Acidithiobacillus ferrooxidans ATCC 23270: one gene and its partner. The protein of the gene in region 1 binds, or shares a complex with, the protein of each later gene. Links are inferred from orthologs where the notes say so. Each region holds a gene or a part of one and is shown in the gene's direction. Other genes may lie near its edges.

Region 1 (8,088 bases):
CTGCCAGAGTGGCTGATCTGGTTGCCGGTGGTGACGGGGTTGGGTTTTTTCCTGCCACATGGCAGCGCATGGGCGGTACAGAACCTCGCCATTCTGGTCGGTGGGCTGTACCTGCTGCAGGGACTGAGTTTGGTGCACCTGTGGTTCGCGTCGAGGGGCTGGCCCCTGATCGCGCTGGCGGCTTTTTATATCGGACTGATCCTGCTTTCGCAGTTCCTGCTGGTGGTCAGTGTGCTAGGTATTCTGGACCGTGTTTTTCACCTGCGCCGACGGCTTGCCGGGCCGCGGTCCTGATGGCGGTTTTGCAGAGAATTTTTGGGAGGAATTTGAAATGAAAGTGATTTTACTGGAACGTATCAACAAGTTGGGGCGTCTGGGCGATGTGGTCGAAGTGCGCCCGGGTTACGGGCGTAATTTCCTGGTGCCGCAGGGCAAGGCCGTAGTGGCCAACCAGCGCAATCTGGAAGATTTTGCCGCCCGTAAGGCGGCGCTGGAACAGGTGGAGGCAGAACGCCTGCTAGCCGCGCAACAGCGCGCCGCGGCGCTGGCCGATGCCATGGTTACGATTGCCCTGCAGGCGGGCGAGGATGGTCGTTTGTTCGGCTCGGTGGGCCTGCATGACATCAGCGCGGCTCTGGCGGCCCTGGGTCACGAAGTGGCTCATTCCGAAATCCGTCTGGCGGGAGGGCCGATCAAACGGATCGGCGAATTCCCGGTGCGTGTGCATTTGCACCCGGAGGTCGAACTGGATGTGATGGTCTTCGTCGAGCGCGCCTGATCCCAGGCCCGGGCGTGTCTGATTCGGCAGACTACGGCGGCGGGGTCAAGGCCCCGCCGCACTCTATTGAGGCGGAGCAATCCGTCATCGGCGCCCTGCTGATCGACCCCGAGACGGCGGAGCAGGTCACTGAGGCGGTGACGGCCGAAGATTTTTATGAGCGTCGCCACCGCCAGATTTTCCAGGCTATCAGCGCCATGCTGGGCGCCGGGCGGGCGGTGGACGCCATCACGGTCTCCGAGTGGTTGCAGGATCATGAGCAGCTCGCCGATGTGGGCGGGGTGCAGTATCTCCTCATGCTGGCCAACGAGACACCCTCGGCGGCCAATGTGCTCGCCTATGCGCGGATCGTGCGGGAGCGGGCCACCCTGCGTGACCTCATTCGGGTCGGTCGGGAAATTGCCGAGCTTGCCTACCGCCCGGAAGGGCGGCAGGCTCAGGCCTTGTTGGACGAGGCCGAAAGCCGGGTCTTTCATCTCGCCGAAGGACAGCAGCGAGCCGGTGAAGGCTTCCAGCAACTCAAGGATGCACTTCCGGCGGTTATCGACCGGATCGAGACCATCGCCCGCGAGAGGAAGGGCGTCACGGGGCTGTCCACGGGCTTTGCCGATCTGGACGAGAAAACCTCCGGCCTCCACCCGGGCCAGCTCGTTATTGTCGCGGGCCGTCCGAGTATGGGAAAAACCTCTTTCGCCATGAATATAGCGGAGCATGTCGCCTGTATCGAAGGCAAGCCTGTCGCGGTCTTCAGCATGGAAATGCCGACCGACGAGATCGTCCTGCGCGCGCTCTCGTCGCGGGGGCGGGTGGATCAGCACCGCCTGCGCAATGGCAGCCTGGGTAATGACGATTGGCCGCGCATCGCCCACGCCATCGGTGAGCTCGGCAACGCGCCCCTGTTCGCCGACGATTCTGCCGCGCTGACCCCGACGGATTTGCGCTCGCGGGCGCGTCGGTTGAAGCGGGAGCATGGCCTGGCTTTGATCGTGGTGGACTATCTGCAACTCATGCAGGTGCCGGGACGGGGTGATAACCGGGTCGCCGAGATTTCCGAGATCAGCCGCTCGCTCAAGGCGTTGGCCAAAGAGCTGTCGATCCCGGTCATTGCCCTCTCCCAGCTCAACCGAAGTCTGGAAAATCGTACCGAGAAGCGTCCGCAGATGTCCGATCTGCGCGAATCCGGCGCCATTGAACAGGATGCCGACCTGATCCTCTTCCTCTATCGCGATGAGGTGTATTACAAGGACAAGGAAGAGGTGAAGGGCATTGCCGAGGTGATCATCGGTAAACAGCGCAACGGACCCATCGGGACGGTTCGGATGAGTTTCTTCGGTGAATATACCCGTTTTGAGAATTATGCGCCGTCCGGGGATGGCTTCGGGCATTAGTTGCCTGCACCAGGCCTGATCATCGGCGTGCCGTCCATGTATTTTTTCACGGGATTTTCTCGCGCGTTGGGGTGTATCATTGGCCCATGACCCGCCCGATTGTTGCCGATATCTCCGCTGCCGCGCTGCGCCATAATGTAGCGGTGGTGCGCGAACATGCACCCCGCGCACGAATCATGGCGGCGGTAAAGGCGAATGCTTATGGGCATGGAGTGACCCTTTGCGCCCCGGTGCTGGCCGAGGCGGGAGTGGACGCCTTTGCAGTGGCCTCCCTGGAAGAGGCGGAAGCGCTTCATGCCTTGGGGCTGGAGCGCCCCATCTGCCTGCTGGGGGGGCCTTTTGACGCTGACGAAGTATCCGTCGCCGCAGAACGCGCTTATCTGCTGGTGATTCACGAACAACGCCAGTTGCAGTGGCTGGAGACCCGTGCTGCGGATGCTGCGTTGCGCCTGTTTATCAAGGTGGATACGGGCATGCACCGGCTGGGTTTTGCCCCGGAACGATTGCCCGCCCTGTTTGCTGCTTTGCAACGCCACCCCCGCTGGGAGGTGTTGGGGCTGATGAGCCATCTTGCCCGCTCCGATACGCCGGACGACCCCTTCAACCGTCAACAGGCGGGTGTTTTCGCCGATGCCATTGCGCACGTCGGTCACGTCACCGCAGGTCAGCACAGCCTCGCCAATTCCGGGGGGGTGCTGGCGCTGCCCTTTACCCACCAGTACTGGGTGCGGCCCGGACTCATGCTCTACGGTCTTTCGCCCTTCGCCGGGCGTCGCGGCAGCGAAATCGGTTTGCAACCAGTGCTTTCCTGGCGCAGTGCGGTGGTGGCCATCCGCGAACTCGGCCCCGGTGACTGGCTGGGTTATGGCGCAGCCTGGCAGGCCCCGGCGCGCTGTCGGGTGGGAGTGGTGGCAGCGGGTTACGGCGACGGTTATCCGCGTCATCTGGGGTGTGGCGCGCCGGTCACGGTAGCCGGGCAGACTACCCGCACTTTGGCGCGGGTCAGCATGGATATGCTGTTTGTGGACCTGACGGCCGTGGAGGCAGACATTGGCGCTCCCGTCGTCCTCATGGGGGCTGGCGGACCGCCTCTCGAATCTCTGGCCGCGGAACTCGGTACGATCTCCTATGAAATGAGCTGTCGCATGCAGATGCGGGTACCGCGCCGGTTGGTTTCATGAGTCGCGACAAAACCCTTTTCGTTTGCCAGGAATGCGGCAGTATCAGCAATAAATGGCTGGGACGCTGTCCAGATTGCGGTGCATGGAACAGCTTCGTCGAACAGCGCGTGGAGAAGACCGTGGCCAAATCCCAAACCACCTATGCCACGGCCAGCCCGCCGCAATTTCTGCATGCGGTGCCGATCACGGATGTGGGGCGCAGCACGACGGGCCTGGCAGAACTCGACCGGGTGCTGGGCGGCGGGCAGGTGCCGGGGGCAGCCATTCTTCTGGGCGGGGAGCCGGGCATCGGAAAATCCACCCTCCTGCTCCAGACTGCCCATCACCTGGCTCAGGTCAGCAAGGTGCTTTACGTCACCGGGGAGGAGTCGGCGGCACAAGTCGCCTTACGGGCGCAGCGCCTGGGGCTGGGCCGGAGCCCCGTACGGGTGGTCGCCGAAAACCATCTTGAAGCGATCGAGGGGCTGCTCCGGGGCGAACAGCCCGCACTGGTGCTGGTGGATTCCATTCAGACCGTCTATACCGACACACTGCAATCGGCCCCCGGCTCGGTGGCGCAAGTGCGGGAGTGTGCGGCACGCCTGGTGCGTTTCGCCAAGGCGACGGGCACCACGGTGTGGCTGGTGGGTCATGTGACCAAGGAGGGAGCCATTGCTGGCCCTCGTGTGCTCGAACACATGGTGGATACCGTGCTCTATTTCGAAGGGGAGGCGGGTAGCCCCTACCGGATCGTGCGCGCCATCAAGAACCGCTTTGGGGCGGCCAACGAACTGGGTGTTTTCCAGATGCATGAAGAGGGCTTGAGCGAGGTCGCCAATCCTTCGCAGCTTTTCCTGTCGCAGCATGAGCGACCCGTGGCAGGGAGCGTGGTGCTGGCGACGCAGGAAGGAACCCGCCCCCTGCTGGTGGAGGTGCAGGCGCTGGTAACCCCGAGTCCTCTGGCGAATCCGCGCAGGGTTGCCATCGGTCTGGACCCCAACCGCCTTTCCCTCCTTCTGGCCATTCTGCATCGTCACGGTGACAGCATGTTTTTTGATCAGGATGTCTTTGTGAATATCGCGGGGGGGATCAAAGTCAACGAACCTGCCGCCGACCTTGCCGTGGCCCTCGCCTTGGTCAGCAGTTTTCGCAATAAACCCCTGGAGGGCCGTCGGGTGGTCTTTGGCGAATTGGGTCTGGCGGGAGAGGTGCGTCCGGTGGCGGGCACCGAGGCACGGGTTCGTGAAGCCGTCAAGTTGGGCTTCAAAGGCGCCATTCTCCCGCGCAGCGACAAGATTTCGGCTGCCGCCACGTTTAAACTGCACCCGGCGGGCCGCCTGGGTGATGCAATGGAGGCCGCCTTTGCTGCGGAGTGAATCCTGGCGCACTGATGGTCGCAACGCACCTGCCAGCAGGAAGGCCCGCGGCTTGCAATATCCTTCCGGAGCGGTTAGTGTGACCTGTAACTGCAGGTAATACATCACATAAATTGCTGATATGTGAAGCTGCCCGGTGTTTTTATGATCGTCTGAAAGGAGGAATATTATGCAAAAGTTACCGGTTTACTCTGCTGCACAGGGCCTATTTCATTCACCGCTGCGGAGGGGTATGGCGGGGGTCGTTTTGGCTGCTTTCGGCCTGATGGGCCTTGGGGCCGGCACGGCGTTCGCGTCCAGCATAGGGACATCGGCACCAGGGTTGATGCGCACAGCGGTAGCCGGGGGTGCAGCGGCAAGCCCTGCGGAAGTAAAGAATTTCGCGGCAGCCGTCCAGGAGATCAAGCCACTCAATGAACAGGTCCACACTGCCTTGAGTCGGAAGGGTATCACCGCCACCCAGCGGGAAGAGTTGAAAAAATCCTATATGACGAAGGTGGACGATATACTCGCTAAAAATCACCTGACCGCAGAGCAGTATTCCAGCCTGCTCAGGCAGACCCAGAGCGATCCGGATTTCGCGAAAGAGGTCGAGTCAGACATGCGGTAAAACCCACCCTGGCCAGCGCCGCTTTCCTTCCGGGATTGTCGGCGCGCCCGCTTGTGCTTTTTTCGGCCTTTCCTTCGCATCTGTGCTTTGTGTGATAATAGGGCATATAGGAGGTCCGCCAAATGCCCAAGCTTGATTTGCCTCGCCCCGATCATGCCGCCCGCCGTCGTCTGCTGATGCAGAAGATGCACACTGCCGGTGTCGCGATCATACCCACCGCCACACCCAAGAGCCGTAACGGCGATGTACAGTACCCATTTCGCGGCGACAGCGATTTCCTCTATCTGACCGGCTTTGCAGAGCCGGAGGCTATACTGGTGCTGGCACCGGGACACGCCGACGGGGAACAGATCTTGTTCTGCCGTCCCCGTGATCCCGAGCGGGAAACCTGGGATGGGCGTCGCGCTGGGCTGGAGGGTGCTCTTGAGCAATGTCAGGTGGATCGTTGCCTCTCGATTCATGACCTGAACGACGTTCTTCCACAACTGCTGGAAAATCGGGAATTGCTGTTTTATCCCATGGGTCAGTCCACGGATTTCGACGCGCGGGTCATGCACTGGCGCAATGTTGCCAAGAGCAAGATTCGCCAGGGTGTGCGCTACCCACTCGAAGTGGTCGATGTTGCCGACCTGATCCATGAGATGCGGTTGTTCAAAGACCCCGAAGAGATCGAAATCCTGCGGGCGGCGGTAGGCATCAGCGGTGCCGGGCATCGCCATGGCATGCGCCAATGTCGTCCGGGTATGCTGGAATACGAACTGGCCGCCGAGATCGAGCATGTTTTTCGTCGCCTCGGATCGCCCAGCGTGGCGTATCCCAGTATCGTCGGTGGCGGAATCAACGGTTGCATTCTGCACTACACGGAAAATGATGCGGAACTGCGCGATGGCGATCTGGTACTGATCGACGCCGGTGCAGAGGTCGGCGCCTACGCCGGAGACATCACCAGGACCTTGCCGGTGAACGGGGTTTTCAGCCCCGCACAACGGGAAGTTTACGAAGTCGTTCTGGCCAGTCAGAAAGTGGCAATCGCCGCCGTACAGGTAGGGCGCTCCGTTACCGATTATCATGACGAGGCCGTCAAGGTGCTGGTGGACGGCTTGTTGGAGCTGAAGATACTTTCCGGCAGTCGCGACGCAGTCATCGAGCAGGGCAGCTACAAGGCCTTCTATATGCACCGGACGGGGCACTGGCTGGGCATGGACGTTCATGACGTCGGCCACTATCGCAGCGCGGATCAGTCCTGGCGGAAACTGGAGGCGGGGATGGTGCTGACGGTGGAGCCGGGCCTGTACTTCTCGCCGGATAATCCATCGGTACCGGAGCGTTGGCGCGGTATCGGGGTTCGCATCGAAGACGACGTGCTGGTGACCACCGGCGGTCCGGATGTTTTGTCGAGCGAAGTACCCAAGGAGGTTGCCGAGGTCGAAGCCATGATGGCAGCAGGATGGGCGGAAGGCTGACCAAACCGCCCGAACCGCGTGCGGTGCCCGCTTAGATGCCGTTGGTGACGGGTGCCATGGAATGGACGAAACGCAGTTTGGCCTGCTTGACGCCAAAATCCACGGCGTGCTGAACGCTGCCCATAAGTATATCGGCTGCCATGTGGTAGCGGGGATTCATGGTATCCCAGACTACGCCATGAATGACGCGCCCGGAACGTAGGATGATGTTGATGCGTTCGCCACAGCGGTTGCCCCCGTTTTTGCGGAAGAACAGGTCCTGTGACAGCGCCACCTGATCCGGCCGGTTGGGACCGCAGGCCGAAATATCCGGGTCGCTGTTTGTCTGATCAGCAAGTGCGTTATAGGCGGTTACGCGCCGCAAATAAAAAAATCCGTGGTGCATGAGCAGCGCGCCATCACTGGCCCCCTGTGCCTGAGTGGAGTCCGTAACAGGTTGGGCATCGGTGGTATCACCCAGGCTGACGCCCGGCTTCAGGGGGTCGCCGATACTGCTGATGGGAGTGCCGAGGAATGGTGCGGGCGAGTCCGGCAGATTCGGCGCCAGGGCGTTGGGCAGAAAAAACGTCGACAGGGCAAGACTCATCCCGGCAGATAATCGTCGTATCAAGTCTATCTCCTTATCTAAGCTGGTCTGTGGCGACCCCTCCCGGCCGCAATGATACTGGCAGTTTTCTCAAAAGACGAAATGAAACAGCATTTTACAAAAAATATGATAAAAGTCAAGAAGATAATTTTATTTATTTGTAAACAATGAGATGGGGCCGCCCCACCCGCAGTCTATGCTCTGTCATCATGTCGGCTGGATGATGTTGGATCAGGTTAAAAGAGGTGATCCATTTTTTGTGGCGTGCCGGTGAAGGTGGGCCGGGTGGTCGCTCGTGCGACTGATGCACCGGATTGCGGCACCACCGGAGAAACGTGTGTAAAGACTGTGTGTAAGGACTGGCGCGTTGTTGTTTTTTTAGCTATGCTTTGTTTGCTCGTTTTCCAACCCAACAAAGGAGACTGCTATGAGCAAGTTCACCACCGCTTTGAAGGTAACTGCGCTGATTTTGCCCTTGGGCCTGGCCGGTTGTGCGACCAGTTCTGACCTTGCCAAGGTTTCTGCGAAGGCTGATGCCGCGCAGTCCACCGCCAACGAAGCACTGGCCAAGGCCAACGCTGCGCAGAGCACCGCTACCGATGCCCTGAGCAAAGCCAACGCCGCGCAGAGCACCGCTGATCAGGCGATGAGCACCGCCAACGCTGCCAATCAGAAGGCTGATGAAGCCAACACGAAGGTGGAGCGGATGTTCAAAAAGTCGATGATG
Region 2 (8,068 bases), 420 kb from region 1 along the record:
CGAGGGTCTGGATTTCGCTGATGGTCAGAGACTGGGCCAGATGATGTTGTTTGAGAAACTGGGCGATTTCTATGTGGTCAATGCCGGGCATGGTTTGTTCCTCTGAGAAGCGGACTTTTTATTATTATAGGGGGGGAAGAGGGATGAGGGACAGTGCTGCTCAGCGCCGCATTTTGAATCTTCCCATCTCCTCACGATACAATGCTCCACCACCTACAACGAGTATTCCCATGATACGTCCTAGCGGAAGAAATGCAGACGCCTTGCGTCCGGTACAAGTTACCAGAAATTTTACCAAGCATGCTGAAGGTTCGGTGCTGATAGCCTGCGGCGATACCAAGGTGCTATGCACCGCCAGCGTCGAAGAAAAGGTACCGCCCTTCCTGCGCGGCGCGGGCAAGGGGTGGGTGACGGCGGAATACAGTATGTTGCCCCGTGCCACCCGGGAGCGGGTGGCACGGGAGTCCGCCAAAGGTCGTATCGGCGGGCGCACCCATGAAATCCAACGTCTTATCGGGCGCAGTCTGCGCGCCGCCGTGGATCTGCAAGCTTTGGGCGAACGCACTATCTGGGTGGATTGTGATGTGCTTCAGGCCGATGGCGGAACCCGTACCGCCAGCATTACCGGCGCTTGTCTGGCGGTAGCCGATGCCGTCCAGCATCTGCGTACTGTGGGACAGCTTCGGAATAATCCTCTGCGGGACTGGGTGGCCGCCGTCTCGGTAGGTGTTTATCAGGGGCAGGCGGTGCTGGATCTCGACTATGCCGAAGACAGCAATGCCGATGTGGATATGAATGTGGTGATGACCGGCGCCGGCGCCTTTGTGGAAGTACAGGGAACTGCGGAGGGCGCGGTGTTCAGTGCGGAACAGATGGCTGAAATGCTGGCTCTGGCGCGCAAGGGGATCGCCGAATTGGTGGCCCGTCAGCATCAGGAGTGTCCGGAAGCCCGTTCATGACGCCCTTGTTGCTGGCCACGAGTAATGCAGGCAAGTTGCGTGAGTTGCAACCGCTGCTTGCCGCCCGTGGCTTCGCGCTCGTCGGCCAGACGGAACTGGGCATCGCCGGTATGGAAGAAACAGGCACCACCTTTGTGGAAAATGCATTGCTCAAGGCACGCCATGCCGCCTCGCAAAGTGGTATGGCGGCGCTCGCCGAAGATTCCGGGCTTTGTGTGCCCTATCTCCAGGGAGCACCCGGCATTTACTCCGCGCGTTATGCCGGCCCGGACGCCAGCGATGCAGCCAATAACGCGAAGTTGCTGAGCATGCTGGCCGAGGCGCGGGGGGAAGCCCGTGCTGCCTATTACGTGGCTTGCATGGTTTTTCTGGAATTTGCCACCGACCCTTCGCCACTGGTAGCCCAAGGCTTTTGGAGAGGGACTATTGGTGAGCGTCCTGCCGGCGACGGGGGGTTTGGCTACGATCCCCTGTTTTGGCCCACGCATGGATCTGGCAGCGCGGCACAGTGGAGCCTGAAGAAAAAAAACGAACACAGCCACAGAGCGGCGGCCTTACGCAGGTTGCTGGGGTTGCTGGCGGAGCGTCAGCAACCCCAGCCGCTCTCGCTCAACGACTGACGCAGACGGGTCAGTGCCCGCACCTGCAACTGTCTTACCGCCTCGCGACTGACGCCCATACGCTCGGCGACGGCTTCCAGGGTCATGGGCGCGTCACCATGCATGCCGTAGCGAAAGACCATGACCTCCCGCTGTTTTTCATTGAGTTCGGTCAGATGCTCCCGCAGTGCCTTGCAGATGGCATCACGGTCATAGTCGCTGTCCGGACTGGCAACGTCGCCGGTCACCTGTTCGATGCGGCCCGGTCCGTCGGATATTTCCTCGTCGAGCGAGAAGACGCGGATATCGGCGAAATCCAGGGCGCGCATGGTGCTCTCGCGCACCCCTAGGGCTTCACGCCGCTGCTCCCTGCGCACACCGGCGTCGCTGTCTTCCTCCGCCCCGCTCTGCATATAAGCGTGCAGGGACTTGGCAAGGTAATCGGGCAGGCGGATGAAGCGGGAACGGATGAGCGCCCGCTGCATAGCCTCCCGGATCCACCAGGTCGCATAACTGGAGAAACGTGTGCCGAGGCCTTCCTGAAAGCGGTCGACGGCACGCAGTAGACCCATGTAACCCTCCTGAAGGAGGTCTTCCTGACTGAGTCCTTTATTGCGATAACCCCTGGCGACCGCCCGCACCAACGGCATGTGCGCGGAGATCAGTGTGGCGCGGGCGCACTCGTCACCCCGACGCAAGCGCCGGATGAGTTGCAGCTCCTGCTTCTGGCTGAGAAACGGCCCGCCATTTTCGTCGTCCACGAAATCACTCAGAGGCGGCGGATCGGTGACCGGACCCATCTCCGGAATATCTGACCCCGCTAACTCTCTGGCTTCAGTGTGCATCACGACCTCCCCGATCCTGATCACAAGGCGTTGTAACATTGTCGCCTAATTTTATATTTTAAAAGCACTTTAACCACTCGTATATTAGGATTCTTTTTGATCAGGCTGTCAAGGGCTGGCAACGAATGTTTTGCGGTTTTAGCAACAGCGGTGCTGGTCGTCCGATGGGTGCCGACCCTGGCGGAGTTATGGTGGCAGGCGGCCAGGGGGCTTTTGACTCGGATCGTTGATCCGCCTATAATCGGCCCCTTTCTCGCTACCCTTATCCAAAGAGGTCGGAATCCTTCTATGCCAACTGTTCGTGTCAAAGAAAATGAGCCTTTCGAAGTCGCGTTGCGGCGTTTCAAACGTTCCTGCGAAAAGGCAGGAGTCCTTACCGAGGTAAGGCGTCGCGAATTCTACGAAAAGCCCACGGAAGAGCGCAAGCGTAAGGCCGCTGCTGCCCGCAAGCGGGCGTTGAAGCGCATGCGTCGTCAGTCCATGCGTCTGGTCCGGCTCTACTGATGACACTACGTGAGCGCATCCAGGAGGATATGAAGTCTGCCATGCGCGCCCGGGAAGCCGAGCGTCTTGGGACTATTCGTATGCTCCTGGCGGCAATCAAACAGCGGGAAATTGACGAGCGCCGCGAGCTTGATGATGCTGAAGCGTTGCGCATCGTGGACAAGCTGATCAAGCAGCGCAAAGATTCTGCCAGTCAGTTTATTGCCGGTGGGCGTCCGGACCTTGCCGAAAAGGAAGAATCAGAAATTTCTTTTCTCGCAGTTTATCTGCCGGAGGCGCTGTCACCCGGCGAGATTGACGGGCTGATCAGCGAGGCGATGACAGCGGTGGCGGCCAGCGGACCTAAAGATATGGGTAAGGTACTTACCTTTCTGCGCCCGCAGATGCAGGGGCGTGCGGATATGGCCGTGGTGGCGGATAAAGTGAAGGCCCGCCTCGGCAGTTGATGGGCGGGGGCATGGCTGTGGCCGGGGTTGCTCCTTGGCAGGACAGCTTCTGGCGGGCTCTGGATGCCAGTGATGTGCAGAGCGCGTGGTCACAGCATTGTGGCCACATCTATGGCCGCAGACATGTTGCGGCGACTACCCCCTGGGTGCCGCTTGCGGAAATCCATGATCGTTTGAATTGGTTGGCCTGGTTGTCGCAGCGGTTTTCCGCCGGTTTTCTTCTTCCCGTTTCTGATCTCCCCGATATCGATGCTCTGCTGGTTCTGGCACAGCGCCCTGGTGCCGTGCTCAGCGGGAGAGATTTGCGCGCGGTGCTCGATGTGCTGACGGCGCAGAAGGGCTATGCCGCAGCTTTGCGCGAGACTCGGGATGCCTTGACCGGGCTGGCAGGCGAGCTTGATCCCCCGGTGACCTTGTTGCGCCGTCTCGGCGTGGCGTTGGATGAGGAGGGTGAGCTCCTGGATACGGCGAGTGCGGATCTCGCCCTCCTGCGCCAGCGCTTGCGAATCAGCCGCAACGAATTGCAGCGTTTTCTGCAGGGCTTTCTGCGTAATCGAGACTGGCAGGAATACTGGCAGGATCAGGTCATCGTGCAGCGTAATGAGCGTTACGTACTCCCGCTCAAAGCTAGCCATAAAGGGCGTATCAAGGCGATCGTCCATGACCGGTCGGCAAGTGGTGAGACTCTTTTTGTGGAGCCGCTGGCGGCCGTCGATCTGAATAATCAACTGGTCCAGGACCGGCGTGCCGAAATTCAGGAGCAGGAGCGCATTCTTCGTGCCCTGAGCGCAGCGGTAGGGCTGGAAGTGCCGGGCATCGTCGCCGCCCTGCGGCATATTGGCCGGCTGGATGCGGTACGGGCGGGACTGGAACTGGGGGATGCCTGTGGCGGGATTTTGCCCAAGGTCGATGCGGCTGCGGCATTTGATCTGCGGGCCCTGCGTCATCCGCTGCTTTGTCTGCGCCATCCGGGGCAGGTCGTGGGTAACGCCCTGCGTCTCGGGGCGGACGCGCAGCAACTGGTCATTACCGGCCCCAATACCGGCGGCAAGACGGCTATCCTGAAAGCACTCGGACTCAATCATCTGATGGCCTACATGGGATTGCCGGTAACTGCGGAAGGTACATTGGGTTATTTCCCGAAGTGCTTTGCGGTCATCGGCGACGCCCAGGATATCCACACGGATCTTTCCACTTTTTCGGCGCAGGTACAGCGTCTTCGGGAAGTGCTGGAGCATGCCGACGCCCACAGTCTCGTGCTTCTCGACGAACTGGGCAATGGCACCGACCCGCGGGAAGGGGGCGCGCTGGCTCAGGCGGTCGCAGAGGCCTTGCTGGCGGCCGAATGCTGCACACTGCTCACGAGCCATCTGGAAGTGATGAAGCGTTATGCCCTGAGCCATGCGGGTGTAGCCCTGGCGGGTATGGGCTTTGATGCAGAGTCTTTGAAACCCACCTACCGTCTGCTTTGGGGTGTAGGCGGCGCGAGCCAGGGTCTGGTCATCGCCCGGCGCGTGGGGATGCCTGCACCACTGATGAACCGCGCCGAGGCACTCTATGCCGATGACCGCGAGAACTGGGAACGTTGGGAAGCGCAACGGGAAACCCTATTGCAGGCCGCCCGGCAGGCTATGGATGAGGCCGTACTGGCGCGTGACGAAGCCACCAGTGTGGCCCGCAGCCTGGAACGCGAACTGGAAGCAGCGAGGCAGGAGCGTGACAAAGCCGCCGCCGCCGCCCGCGCCGAATGGGAAGATATACTGGCAACGGCGCGCCAGCAGGTGCGGCAAGCCATTGCCGCGCTCAAGTCCGGGAGGGATACCCAGGCGGCAACGGCGGCTTTGCAACGTCTGGAAGTCCCCTTCCGGGCGGAGGAGCAGCAAGTGGACAGCCTGCCCGCGGTGGGGACCAGGGGTCTGTTCCTGCCACTCCGGCAGGTGACCCAAGTGCTGCGTGCGGATCCCGCACAACACAGGGTGCAGATTCAATTACGGGGCAAGCAGTTGTGGGTGCCCGCCGCACAATTTGCCGTGGACGCCGCGCTGCAGATCCCAAAAGAAGCAGGCAGCACCCAGTATGCCACCCCCGACGATCATCCCTGGCGTCTGGATTTGCGCGGACAGCTTCGGGAAGACGCCCTGGCGGCGCTGCGTCGTCATGTGGATGGCGCCGTAGCCGCCGGTCGTCGACAGGTCCAGATCCTGCATGGTAAGGGCAACGGGGTGCTCGCAGAAATGGTGCGCGAGTTTGCCGGGCAAGACCCTCGGGTCAGCCAGTGGCGTATGGCGCGGCCAGAGCATGGCGGTGGCGGCGTCAGCGAGTTGGAGTTACGCTGAGCCATGGCCAACTTTTCTCCCGCATTCATTGACGCCCTGCTGGAGCACTGTGATCTGGTGCGTCTCATCGATAGCCGCGTACCGCTGAAGAAAAAAGGCCGGGATTTCTGGGCCTGCTGCCCCTTTCATCAGGAAAAGAGCCCGTCTTTCTCGGTCAGTGCCGACAAACAGATTTATTACTGCTTTGGCTGTCACGCCCATGGGAATGCCATCGGATTCTTGATGGCCCATGATCGGCTGTCTTTTCCGGAGGCGGTGAAGACACTCGCTGACGAAGTCGGTGTCGCCCTGCCGGAAGACGGCCCTGCCGGAGAGCAGGAAAGTCTTCGGCCGCTGCGGGCGATTCTCGAAAAAGCCATTGGCGTTTACCGATCTGCCCTCGCAGAGCACCCGCCGGCGCAGGAGTATCTGCGTGGAAGGGGTTTGAGCGAGGAGATCATTGGGCGCTTCGAGCTGGGGTACGCACCGTCTGCAGCCGGGTTTCTGAGCCAGAAACTGGGCAGGGAACCGTCATTGCGCCAGCAGTTGCTGGGCGCGGGCCTGGTGAGCGGCCGTGAAGACGGATCGGTCTACGACCGTTTTCGCGGGCGAGTGATTTTTCCGATCCGCGACGGACGAGGACAGGCGGTGGGATTGGGCGGCCGCAGTCTCGATGGTCATGAACCCAAATACCTCAACTCGCCGGAAAGTGCGCTCTACCACAAGGGGCGGGTGCTCTATGGTCTGCACCAAGCCAGGGAGGGGATGCGCCGAGCAGGGCGGGTGCTGCTGGTGGAAGGGTATCTGGATGTCATTACCCTGCACCAGGCTGGCATCGACTACGCCGTCGCGGCGAGCGGGACGGCCTTGGGGGACAGCCAGATGGAAATGCTCTTCCGGGCAGCGCACGAGGTGCTACTCTGTTTCGATGGCGATACCGCCGGACGTAATGCGGCCTGGCGGGCCGTGCAGACGGCGCCGGAGCATCTGCGCGCGGGGCGTCTGCTACGGTTGCTGTTCCTGCCGGATGGCCAGGACCCAGACTCGTTGGTGCGCGAACAGGGAGGCGCGGTGTTTGAATCAATGCTCCCGACCGCGCGTCCAGCCATCGATTTTTTTCTGGAGGAGTTGCAACGCCGACACAACCTCGCCGCAGAAGATGAGAAGGCACTTTTTCTGCATGCGGCACGCGATTTTCTGAAACGGGTGAGCGATCCGGTGTTACGGGAGGTTTATGAACAACGGGTGCAGACGCTTTGCGGATTGGCACCCGTCGCCCGGCGCGCGACATCGCGCGCACCGCGTAAAGCGACATTCTCCGCTGCCGGAGGACGATCCCTTTTTAAAACGGCTTTGCGACTATTGCTGAATTTTCCCGAAGACCCTGCCTGGCAGGCGTTGGACCGTGATTTGCTGCCTTTCCTCTTCGACCGTGATCCCATGGCTGAAATTCTGGCAGAGGCCCTTGATATCTTGGCCAACATGACCCATCTAAGTTCTCACGAACTATTCGCAAAACTGTCGGTACTGAAACATGCGGAGGCATGCTACGCGCTGGTGATGAGCGACTCTGGCGACGAGGAAGGACAGGTGCTGATGCGGCTTGAAATTTCCGGTTGTGTGGCGCGAGTGAATCAGCGCCTTGCTGCGGCGCGCAGTCACTTTATCAGCCGGGCCGCAGATCAGGGTGGTTTGAGTGCGCTCTCCGAGCAGGAGAGGGCTGAAGTAGTGCGTTTGTCCCGGCGCGACAGGCGCAACGGCGTTGGATCGGAATGAAATGAAAAATGGGCTGAGGGTGCAGTTCTGTGACGGGGCACCTTTCCATGCGTGTGGTTTTTCCTATATAATGCGCGGCTTTCCGCGAGTGCAGGTTGGTTATGAGAGACGGTGAGAGTGTAGTGGATAATGAATCTCAGCGGTCTGAGCTGAAGCGGCTTATTGCGCGTGGTAAAGAGCAAGGCTACCTGACCTATCGCGAGATCAATGATCATTTGCCGGAAGAGGTTTTCGACCCCGAGCAGATGGAAAATGTCATCTCCATGATCAATGACATGGGTATTGAAGTCTTTGAGGAGGCTCCGGACGACGATACCCTGCTGATGGATGGGGAAGGTGGTACCGTAGTCGCCGCTCAGGAAGCGGAAGAAGCGGCAGAGGAAGCCCTGGCCGTGGTCGAGGCGGATATCGGGCGAACCAGTGATCCGGTGCGCATGTACATGCGCGAGATGGGCAGCGTGGAACTGCTCACGCGTGAAGGCGAAATCGAAATTGCCCGGCGTATCGAAGATGGTCTGATGCAGGTATTGCGCGCTGTATCGACCTGCCCGACGACCATCTCTCTTCTTCTGGACGCCGCGGCTCGGGTGGAGCGCGGCGAGACGCGCCTGGATGAAGTGGTCG

The links.
Region 2: the proteins of dnaB (region 1) and dnaG are in contact, whole or in part, in a crystal structure (PDB 2R6A), measured with the Geobacillus stearothermophilus proteins. The link is inferred for Acidithiobacillus ferrooxidans ATCC 23270 from one-to-one orthologs. Residues at the interface, in WP_033016901.1 of Geobacillus stearothermophilus: Ser13, Glu15, Ala16, Gln18, Glu91, Leu92, Asp94, Ala95, Val96, Pro97, Thr98, Ala99, Ala100, Asn101, Tyr104, Tyr105, Ile108; in WP_049624496.1 of Geobacillus stearothermophilus: Lys456, Leu457, Leu458, Pro459, Ala460, Asn463, Ala464, Leu467, Leu535, Leu536, Ile537, Ala538, Gln544, Glu545, Asp548, Tyr549, His552.

What each region holds. Positions count from the first base shown.
Region 1 is NC_011761.1:2,497,208-2,505,295, reverse strand. Bases 1-2,979 are described here. They hold dnaB (replicative DNA helicase), read left to right. Parts: upstream 1-792; coding sequence 793-2,166; downstream 2,167-2,979. Other genes in these bases: alr (alanine racemase), read left to right, coding at 2,253-2,979; rplI (50S ribosomal protein L9), read left to right, coding at 332-778; AFE_RS16860 (DUF2232 domain-containing protein), read left to right, coding at 1-294. Also shown: more of alr, read left to right, coding at 2,980-3,347; DNA repair protein RadA, read left to right, coding at 3,344-4,702; AFE_RS12925 (DUF4168 domain-containing protein), read left to right, coding at 4,872-5,312; pepP (Xaa-Pro aminopeptidase), read left to right, coding at 5,435-6,775; AFE_RS12915 (RlpA-like double-psi beta-barrel domain-containing protein), read right to left, coding at 6,807-7,385; AFE_RS12910 (Lpp/OprI family alanine-zipper lipoprotein), read left to right, coding at 7,789-8,088. UniProt on the Escherichia coli protein: The main replicative DNA helicase, it participates in initiation and elongation during chromosome replication. Travels ahead of the DNA replisome, separating dsDNA into templates for DNA synthesis.
Region 2 is NC_011761.1:2,082,234-2,090,301, reverse strand. What follows is about bases 5,110-8,068. They hold dnaG (DNA primase), read left to right. Parts: upstream 5,110-5,692; coding sequence 5,693-7,444; downstream 7,445-8,068. Other genes in these bases: rpoD (RNA polymerase sigma factor RpoD), read left to right, coding at 7,567-8,068; AFE_RS10735 (endonuclease MutS2), read left to right, coding at 5,110-5,689. Also shown: AFE_RS10765 (Crp/Fnr family transcriptional regulator), read right to left, coding at 1-91; rph (ribonuclease PH), read left to right, coding at 231-959; rdgB (RdgB/HAM1 family non-canonical purine NTP pyrophosphatase), read left to right, coding at 956-1,579; AFE_RS10750 (sigma-70 family RNA polymerase sigma factor), read right to left, coding at 1,546-2,403; rpsU (30S ribosomal protein S21), read left to right, coding at 2,692-2,907; AFE_RS10740 (GatB/YqeY domain-containing protein), read left to right, coding at 2,907-3,353; more of AFE_RS10735, read left to right, coding at 3,365-5,109. UniProt on the Escherichia coli protein: RNA polymerase that catalyzes the synthesis of short RNA molecules used as primers for DNA polymerase during DNA replication.